Regions from separate parts of the Ruminococcus sp. OM04-4AA genome, predicted to be linked through region 1. Evidence: predicted binding sites of a transcription regulator. Region 1 holds the regulator's gene; the other holds the start of a gene.
What was found. Region 1 encodes LexA, which represses DNA repair genes until DNA is damaged. Its sites were predicted from a motif close to CNAACANNTGTTNG; they were not measured.
Positions count from the first base shown of each region.

Region 2: a site for LexA is predicted at 2,815-2,828, ahead of recA (recombinase RecA). Genes of this name have one in related genera too.

Region 1 is NZ_QTZH01000003.1:90,285-95,436, forward strand. It holds gene rpmA (50S ribosomal protein L27) at 1-126, shown strand, start outside; partial or broken gene obgE (GTPase ObgE) at 324-1,606, shown strand; partial or broken gene yhbY (ribosome assembly RNA-binding protein YhbY) at 1,617-1,909, shown strand; gene nadD (nicotinate-nucleotide adenylyltransferase) at 1,974-2,612, shown strand; gene yqeK (bis(5'-nucleosyl)-tetraphosphatase (symmetrical) YqeK) at 2,680-3,255, shown strand; gene rsfS (ribosome silencing factor) at 3,258-3,614, shown strand; gene lexA (transcriptional repressor LexA) at 3,721-4,335, opposite strand; gene DXB52_RS02155 (LysM peptidoglycan-binding domain-containing protein) at 4,661-4,912, shown strand.
Region 2 is NZ_QTZH01000001.1:64,126-69,277, reverse strand. It holds partial or broken gene rny (ribonuclease Y) at 1-812, opposite strand, end outside; gene DXB52_RS00295 (regulatory protein RecX) at 1,008-1,625, opposite strand; gene recA (recombinase RecA) at 1,622-2,761, opposite strand; gene DXB52_RS00285 (histidine phosphatase family protein) at 3,068-3,709, opposite strand; gene DXB52_RS00280 (DUF5662 family protein) at 3,731-4,261, opposite strand; gene DXB52_RS00275 (alpha-amylase family glycosyl hydrolase) at 4,258-5,152, opposite strand, start outside.

The DNA of each region.
Region 1 (5,152 bases):
CATCCAGGACTTAACGTAGGACGCGGTGGAGATGACACTCTGTTTGCACTTGTAGACGGTGTAGTAAGATTTGAAAGAAAAGGAAGAGATAAGAAACAGGTTTCTATCTATCCAGTAGCTGAGTAATCAGTTTTGGCTGGAAAGTTCCGACGGAATCTTTTCACTCGCATACATGGCAAAAGGAAGCCTCAGACGTTTTTTAAGGTCTGAGGCTTTTTCTTTCAAAGAAATCTTTTATTGTCAGATGATGAAGAAATTTACGCATATATGATGTGAATAAAGATACAGAAACAGTTGTTGATACAAATTAAGAGGAGAATAATATGTTTGCAGACAGAGCTAAGATATTGATCCGTTCCGGTAAAGGCGGAGACGGTCACTGCAGCTTCCGCAGAGAACTGTATGTACCAAACGGCGGACCGGACGGTGGAGACGGTGGACACGGCGGAGACCTGATCTTCGAAGTAGATGAAGGGCTGAATACTCTTGTTGACTACAGACATAAGAGAAAATTTGCTGCCGAAGATGGGGAACAGGGCGGAAAGCGCCGCTGTCACGGTAAGGACGGAAAAGACCTTGTTCTTCGTGTGCCGGAAGGTACAGTAATTAAAGAATCTGTTACAGGAAAAGTTATCGCTGATATGTCCGGAGAGAACAGACGTCAGGTTGTCTTAAAAGGCGGAAGAGGCGGACTTGGAAATCAGCATTTTGCTACTTCCACCATGCAGGTTCCGAAGTATGCACAGCCGGGACAGCCGGCAAGAGAGCTGGAAGTGAATCTGGAATTAAAGGTAATCGCAGATGTTGGTCTGATCGGTTTCCCGAACGTTGGTAAATCTACATTGCTTTCCCGTGTTACAAATGCGGAACCGAAAATTGCGAACTATCATTTCACAACATTGAATCCGAATCTTGGTGTTGTTGATCTGGATGGAGCAAAGGGATTTGTTATGGCTGATATTCCTGGATTGATCGAGGGTGCATCCGAAGGTGTAGGCTTGGACATGAGTTCCTTCGCCATATAGAGAGAACAAAGTTAATGATCCATGTTGTAGATGCAGCAGGAACAGAAGGAAGAGATCCGGTTGATGATATTCATAAGATCAATGCAGAGCTTGCTGCTTACAATCCGGAAATTGCGGAACGTCCGCAGGTAATCGCAGCAAACAAGACGGATCTGATCTATGATCCGGAAGATGATCCGGTTCAGCGCTTGAAAGATGAATTTGAGCCAAAGGGAATCAAAGTATTTCCTATCTCCGGAGCTACAGGAAAAGGAATCTCCGATCTTCTCTACTACGTAAGTAACGAGCTTCAGAAGCTGGATCAGAAACCGGTAGTATTCGAGCAGGAATACTTCCCGGATGATGAACTGATCTATGAAGATCTTCCTTATACGGTAGAACAGGCAGATGGAATGTATGTAGTTGAAGGTCCGAAGATTGAGAAAATGCTTGGATATACGAATCTTGATTCAGAGAAGGGATTTGCATTCTTCCAAAAGTTCTTAAAAGATTCTGGTATTTTGGCAGATCTTGAAAAAGCAGGTATCCAGGAAGGTGATACAGTTAGAATGTATGGACTTCAGTTTGACTATTATAAATAAGGAGAATATTATGACTACAAAACAAAGAGCCTATTTAAAAGGACTTGCAATGACAATGGATCCGATTTTCCAGGTTGGAAAAGCAAGCATGAATCCGGGACTTACGGAGCAATTGCCGAGGCACTGGAAGCACGTGAGCTGATCAAGATCAGTGTTCTGAAGAACTGCATGGATGATCCGAGAGAAATCGCAGAGACACTTGCAGAGAGAACACAGTCTCAGGTTGTTCAGGTGATCGGAAAGAAAATCGTTCTTTACAAAGAAGGAAAAGACGATAAAAAGAAAATTCAGCTTCCAAAATAATTATTATTCAGCTTCTGAGTTTATGATTCGGAAGCTGAATTTGAATATAAGAAACTCGCAAAGCGTGTTTCTTACAGTAGAAAAGGAACAGGTACAGACAATGAAGATTGGTATTATGGGCGGAACCTTTGAACCAATTCATATAGGACATCTTCTTCTTGGTGAGTTTGCTTATGAAGATTTTGGGCTTGATGAGATCTGGTTTTTACCGAATGGAAATCCTCCACACAAAGAGACACTCGATACAGAAGAAGCAATGCATCACAGGATCGAGATGGTTCGTCTTGCAATAAAAAGTAATCCGAATTTCTCATTGAATCTTTCAGAAGCGGATACGAAGAAGCATTCTTATACGTATCAGACAATGAGGCATTTTAACGAGATCTACCCAAACGATGAATTTTATTTTATTCTCGGAGCGGATTCTCTGTTTGCTTTTGAAGAGTGGAAAGATTTCAGAAAAATTTTTACGACCTGTACGATTCTTGCAGCAATGCGTGACGACAAAGATGCTTCAGCAATGAAGGGACAGATACGATATCTCACGGAAGCATACGGAGCGCATATAGAACTGCTTCGCGCACCGTTGGTAGAGATTTCCTCCACTACAATAAGAGAAAGGGCAGCAAAGGGGCTCAGCGTGCGTTATATGGTGCCTGATGTTGTCGCGGATTACATCAAAGAAAAGAAACTATATATTTAAAGCATATTTTATCTGCACCTGCCAAAACGGCGGTGAACAGTAACCAGAGAGGAGACAGAATACGATTATGAAGGAAGCTTTCGTTGACATTAGAAAACAACTGGAAAAAAAGCTGAAAAAAGATCGTTTTGAACATACAATCGGAGTTATGTATACAGCAGCATCTCTTGCAATGCGTTATCATGAAGATATCGATGATGCTATGATGGCAGGACTCCTGCATGATTGTGGAAAGTATGGTTCTGTGCAGGAACAGGTTGAGAGATGTCAAAAACACGGTATTCTGCTTACACAATCAGAACTTGAGATGCCTGCATTGGTTCATGCGAAACTGGGAGCATATTTCGCAGAGAAAGAGTATGGTGTGATCGATAAAGGCGTTTTAAGCGCAATTACATGGCATACAACAGGACGACCGAAGATGACAATGCTTGAGAAGATTATTTATATTGCTGATTATATCGAACCGAACAGAAAGATAATTCCTGGTCTTCAAAAGATCCGTGAAACTGTGTTTGTCGATATTGACCACGCAATCTGTCTTTGTGCAGGGAATACGGTTAATTATCTGCGTAAGAATGGTAAGCCGGTAGATCCGATGAGCATTGAAACTTATCAATATTATAGCGATAAAGGAGAATAATGATGAATCAGTCAAAAGAAATGGCAAAGCTGGCATATACAGCCCTCAGTGATAAAAAAGGAGAAGATATCCAGATCATCGATATCTCAGGCGTGTCTGTACTTGCAGATTATTTCCTGATTGTAAATGGTAACAGTGACAGTCAGGTGAATGCTCTTGTGGACAATGTGGAGGAAGAACTGCATAAAGCAGGATATTCTCTGGTACAGAGAGAAGGAAATGCATCCGGAAGATGGGTGTTGCTTGATTTTGGTGATATTATTGTACATGTATTTGACAGAGAGAACAGACAGTTCTACAATTTGGAGAGAATCTGGAAAGATGGACATCATGTGTCTGTTGAAGATCTTGAAGCATAAATAATGAGAGTTATAAAAAACTGGCAGAAGAGTAGTGGAGTACTACACTCTGCCAGTTTTTTATACTTTGAGTTCTAATTAAAAATCCTATATCCAGTAATGAGATTTAATACATACGGATAACACCGATTACCTTACCCAGGATAGTGACATCTGTAAGAATGATCGGATCATATGCATCATTTTCCGGCTGCAGGCGGATAATACCTTCTTCACGATAGAAAGTCTTGACTGTAGCGCCATCTTCAATCAGTGCAACTACCTGTTCCCCATTTTCAGCAGATGGAGTCTGCTCAACAATAACATAATCCCCACTCAGAATTCCTGCATTGATCATACTTTCACCTTGTACCTGAAGCATAAATGTCTGCTTGTTTGGCATATATTCTACAGGAATAGGAAAATAATCTTCAATATTCTGTTCTGCAAGAAGCGGTTCGCCGGCAGCGACACGGCCTATGATCGGAATATTCACCATCTCTCTTCTTGTCAGGTTGAAATTATCATCCAGAATCTCAATTGCACGGGGCTTGGTAGGGTCTCTTCTTATGTAACCATTCTTTTCCAGCGTCTCCAGATGCGAATGAACGGAAGAGGTAGACTTTAAATTCACAGCCTCACAGATCTCACGAACTGCCGGCGGAAAGCCTCTTGTTAAAATCTGGTCTTTTATATATTCTAAAATCTCTTTTTGCTTAGGAGTAATATTCCCTTCTGACATATTGTTCCCTCCGAATCTACTATAATCATAAGAACATAATAACACAGCATTTTTTAGAAAGCAAACATTTGTTGCGAAAATATGTTCGGTTTTATGAAGTAAAATGCTTGACAAACATTTGTTCGAACGATATAATAAAAATACAAAAGAACAGATGTTCGATACATAGCAATAACAGAAGATAAGTATACAGTAAGCGAAAAGAGAGGAAGAGGATTATGAAAAAGTATTCAGGAAATCATTCAGTAAATTCAAAGAAGAAACATGGTGTTATTCGTCATTCTGGTTTGGTAATATGCAGTATTCTTTTATTCTCTGCAGCTGTATGTACTTTGGAATGTTCCGAGTTTCGGCAAAGGAAATAGATCAACAGAGAACTTCAGATGCTATTGAGATCTGTTACACAAGCAGATTAATTGAACCAGGTGACAGCCTTTGGAGCATTGCAGAAGAAACAATTACAGACGGATACGGCTCCGTAAGCGAATATGTAGAAGCACTTAAGGTGATGAATCATCTTGATTCAGATACGATTCATGCAGGTCAATACCTGATGATCGCTTACGAAAAATTATAAATGGTATCAATATACACCCTATGTATTGATATATACACTCCCTGAATCCGAAGAAGATTGCTATCTGCTTTCCAGAAATAGCGCTTTAAATAGCAGCAGATAGTCTCTTCGGATTTTATTAACAGAAATCAATCTATACGACAAATACCGATTTTTCCAAAAGATATAGACGAAAAACAGTACTTATGTTAAAATATATAAGAAATATGGGGTTTTCAGTAAATTTGAATCTATAAAGGA
Region 2 (5,152 bases), on a different contig from region 1:
TCAACCATCTCCTCAATTCTTGCTGGATGAATACGTCCATCCACGATCAGACGCTCAAGTGCAATTCTTGCAACTTCTCGGCGGATTGGGTCAAACCCTGATAATACAACCGCTTCCGGAGTATCATCAATGATCAGTTCCACACCGGTTAATGTTTCCAGTGTTCTGATATTTCTTCCTTCTCTACCGATAATTCTTCCTTTCATCTCATCACTTGGAAGCTGAACTACAGAAATTGTAGTCTCTGCAACATGATCTGCTGCACATCTCTGAATTGCATTCACAACATACTCTTTTGCTTTCTTGTCAGCCTCTTCCTTTGCCTGAGTTTCCAGTTCTCTGACCATCTTGGCTGTGTCATGCTTGACGTCATCTTCAACAGTTTTTAACAGATATTCTTTTGCCTGTTCGGAGGTAAGTCCTGAGATTCGTTCCAGTTCCTGCACACGTTTCTGGCTAAGTTCTTCTACTTTGGCTTCACGCTGGCGAAGATGTTCTTCCTTCGCTGTCAGTTTGTTCTCACGATGTTCCAGTACATCTGACCGTTTGTCGACCGATTCTTCTTTCGCGAGTACACGCTTCTCATAACGCTGTAACTCCGCTCTTCTTTCTTTCGTCTCTTTCTCAAGTTCATTCTTTGTCCTGATGGACTCTTCCTTTACTTCCAAAAGAGATTCCTTCTTCGTCGTCTCTGCAGTCTTTACAGCATCGTCAATGATTTCTCTTGCTTTTGCTTCTGCATTCCCAATCTTGCTTTCCGCATTCTTTCTCAGATTGGAAACTGTAACAAAGTGAGTAATGATTCCGACTATCAACGCGAGGGCCACGGCAACGCCTATAAATAAACCTAGACTTATCTGCACAGGAGCACCTCCTTATTCGATTTTCATTGTACATATTACTCAAATACAACACTTAAATTTTATACTGTTTCAACAACAATGTCAAGCATTGTAATTATTATTTTGTATCACATGACACACCACGGGTTACTGTTCACTCCCGTGTCAGTTACTCTGTTTATCATAATCTGATATAACATGACGGATCACTTCATAACGAAATCCTTTTCGTGCAAGATATCCTAATATCTTTTGATATTCCTGCTCTTCCATTCTTTCCGGATCAACCTTCTTTTTTCGCAGTATCCTTCGGATTGCCTCTTCCTCTGAATCTTCACTATAGCACTGTTCAAAAGCCAGACAAATCAAATCATCAGAAACTCCCTTCTGCGACAGCAGTGCCTTGATTTCCCGTTTGCTTTTACTATCTTTGCGGCTCATAACAAAATTTTCCGCATATCTTGCATCATCTAGATATCCAAAAGATCTCACATATTCAATTGCTCCGCTGATTGCATTCTCCGGATATTGTCCCGCCTTCAGTTTTTTCCTTAATGCAGACTCTGTACGATCCATATCCTCCAGCAAATGCATTGCTCTCTTCTTTGCGCGTTTCAACAGTACCTCATTCTGAATCTTTTCATAATTTTCCTGCGCGAGATCTTCTCCCTGCTTTATACCAAAACGCTTCAACTCACCTTTATAAAGCACAAATGCAAATGTTCCATCCAGATATACTTTAAACTTCGTCTTTGTCTGCTCTTCTATCCCAGTAACAATCATTCTTTCTTTTCTGCCTCATCAGCCACTTTAGAAGCCGGTGTCAGCTTCAGATCACTTGATGCCCCTGTCTTCTTCTCAGCATCTGGAAGCTCATTCTCTGCTTCTTCTGATCCGGATAATGCATAATGTGCTCTCACCTTCTGATCCAGTGTCTCCATCACTTCCGGATGTGATTCCAGATATGCCTTTGCATTCTCTCTTCCCTGGCCAATCTTCTCTCCCTCATATGCATACCACGCACCGCTCTTCTTCACAAGATCAATATTGGTTGCGAGATCAAGAATATCTCCCGCACGGGAAATACCTTTTCCAAACATAATATCAAATTCCGCTTCTTTGAACGGCGGAGCAATCTTATTCTTCACAATACGGATTCTTGTACGGTTTCCTACCATCTCTCCACTCTGCTTTAAAGTCTCGATTCTTCTGACATCCATACGCACAGATGCATAGAATTTCAGCGCACGTCCTCCTGTCGTTGTCTCTGGATTTCCAAACATTACTCCAACTTTCTCACGTAGCTGGTTAATAAAGATCACAATACAGTTTGACTTGCTGATAACCGGTGTCAGTTTTCTCAATGCCTGTGACATCAATCTTGCCTGCAGACCAACATGACTGTCTCCCATATCCCCTTCGATCTCCTGTTTTGGAACAAGTGCAGCTACAGAGTCAATGACAATAATATCAATCGCCCCTGAACGTACCATTGTCTCTGCAATCTCAAGGGCCTGATCTCCACTGTCAGGCTGTGAAATATAGAGTTCATCAATATCTACTCCGATATTCTTTGCGTATACAGGATCCAGTGCATGCTCTGCATCGATAAATCCGGCAATTCCCCCTCTCTTCTGAACCTCAGAAATCATATGAAGTGCGACAGTTGTCTTACCACTTGATTCAGGACCATAAACCTCGATCACACGTCCCTTTGGCACACCGCCAAGTCCAAGTGCCAGATCAAGACTCAGACATCCGGTAGGAACTGTCTCTACAGCTACATGCGCCCCTGATTCTCCCAGCCGCATCACTGCACCCTTACCAAAATCTTTCTCCAGCTTTGCGATCGCTGCATCCAGTGCTTTCTTCTTCTCTTCGTTATTCGCCAGCTTTGTAACGCTCTCTTTGCCTGCCATAATTTTCTCCTTCTCTATCTCTCTTAGTGTATAAAACCCATTCTCTCTTTTTTCGAACAGTTGTTCGTCTATGAATAGATTTTATTATACTTCTTTCAAAATGTCAACAATAATTCTTCCCCTTAATTTTGTTGCAATAATACGATATACCATGGAATCCTCTTCCTGAAACAGAAGCATTGAAGTTCATGTGAATCAGTGCCGGCTTAAGGATCTGCCGGCCAGACAACTAAAGAATAGCATAAGGAAAGGCAGAATGCAAGTACCACAGCACTTACATTCTGCCTTTTATACTACCCTTATATACTACACTGCTTTCCAGTGTTTCACTTCTTCTTTGTAAAAGATAATTCCTTCCTGGATAATTTTGAATCCACTGCCTTCAAGTTCCGCAATCGTAACAGAGCAATTTGGCGGTACTTCATTTTTCCAGAAATGTTCTACTGAAAGACTGCCTCTCATCCTGTTCAGCATTGCTGTCATCGCAGCACCATGTGTAGAAATCAGAAGATTCTTATCCTTCAGCTTCTTACTCTCTTCAAGACTCTTTAAAAACTCTCCGGTTCTTTCATAAAGTTGTTCTACACTTTCAGCATCTTCCGGCGGAATATAATTTCCCGTATCCTGAAAGAATTTCTGGAATGCAAGATTCTCTTCTTTCGTCTTATCTACACAAGACATTCCCTCATACGAGCCAAAAGAAATTTCCTGGATTCTCTGATCTTCATAAAGCGGAATGTTGCGTCCTTCAAGAAGAATCTCTGCCGTTTCTTTTGCACGCTGTAAGGGACTTGTATAAGCCAGATCAATTTGGTATTGTCTCATCCCATAAGAAGTTTCCCGGGCAAGATGACGCCCATATTCATTTAAGGGAATATCCTTTCGTCCCTGTACCAGTTTTTTCTTGTTCCAATCCGTCTCTCCATGACGCACAATATATAGCCTCACTGCTGCCTCAACTCCCTCTTCTTATCTTTTTAACACTTCTCTCTTGATATATCTGTAAGTAGTTTCCTCGCCTTCTTCCGCAAGCATATGAAGCAGTTTTTCTAATAATTCTCTTGTATCTTTATGCATCAGCTCATCTGCACGTCCGTTTTCATAATAAGCAAGCGGTGCATCAGAGGTATATGCATCCCCGAGATACACTTTGCTTGCTGCAATGCGGTCAAGAAACATCTCTACTACATATCTCACCGGCATCTTCATTCCCGCCAGAAGGTTCGGTCCCTCCAGACTATAATCAATCCAGTATTCATAATGGTGTTTGTTCCTGCCTTTGTGGTGGAGCCATGCGGAAGAATACCCTTTTTCTTCCCGTTCGGCATTATTAGGGCTTCTTGTCCCCTGATAGTATCTGCATCCCACACGGAATTCTGTCCAACTGTATTTTGACATATCATGGAGCAGTCCCTGTTTGTACAAACCAACACGAAAACACTCTTTTAAGACTAGTTTTTTGTGTTTTGTTATGGTACAAAAATGTGCAAATGCCTTCATACTTTTCCCTCTCTAGCCGGCTGTTCTTCTTTACAAAGTTCTTCTGCTTCCTGCCGTTTTTCTATTTTATTTACATTCTGCGTCTTAACTGTATAAATCGGTTTCTTTTCTGAACGACTCTTCTTTTCCTCTATCCTACGTCCAACCAGAATTGCTACGCTACGTTCTTCCAGTAATACCTCTTTCTGATTTTCCAGCTTTTTCGCTTCACAAAGCACGCCATCTTTTGTAGTCATAACAAGATACCATTCTACGTTCTTTCCAATCGTTGGTATTGCGAAGTGATGCGGCAGCCAATGCATATTATACGCTGTAAAACAAGGGAGCTCCCCTTCTTTCGTTCCTGAATACAAAACACCTAACTGACGGCTGGAAACTTCTGCTTTTACCTGCCATGCATTTTCTCCATGATAGGATACGTCCGGTATGCCACATCGCGTGGTATCCATTCCGGATAGTGCTGTACTCTGGTGAAGACAACGATGTTCTTTTCTCAGCCCGATCAGTTTCTTTATATACTGAAACAGCCAGTCATCTTTCTTTAACTGTGTCCAGTTTACCCATCCTGTCTCGTTATCCTGACAATATGCATTGTTATTTCCTCTCTGCGAATTACAGAATTCATCTCCTGCAAGAAGGCATGGAGTTCCCTGAGCTGTCAACAGGAGTTCTAATGCATTCTTCACCTGATTCTTTCTAAGATTGACAACTGTGCGTTTTCTGCTCGGTCCTTCAGCTCCGCAGTTCCAACTATAATTATAGTCTGGTCCATCCAGGTTCTTCTCACCGTTTTCTTCGTTATGTTTACAATCATAAGATACTAAATCCCATAATGTGAATCCTGTCTGTGTTGTAATATAATTGCATTTTCCGTTCTCCGATGAACGATTT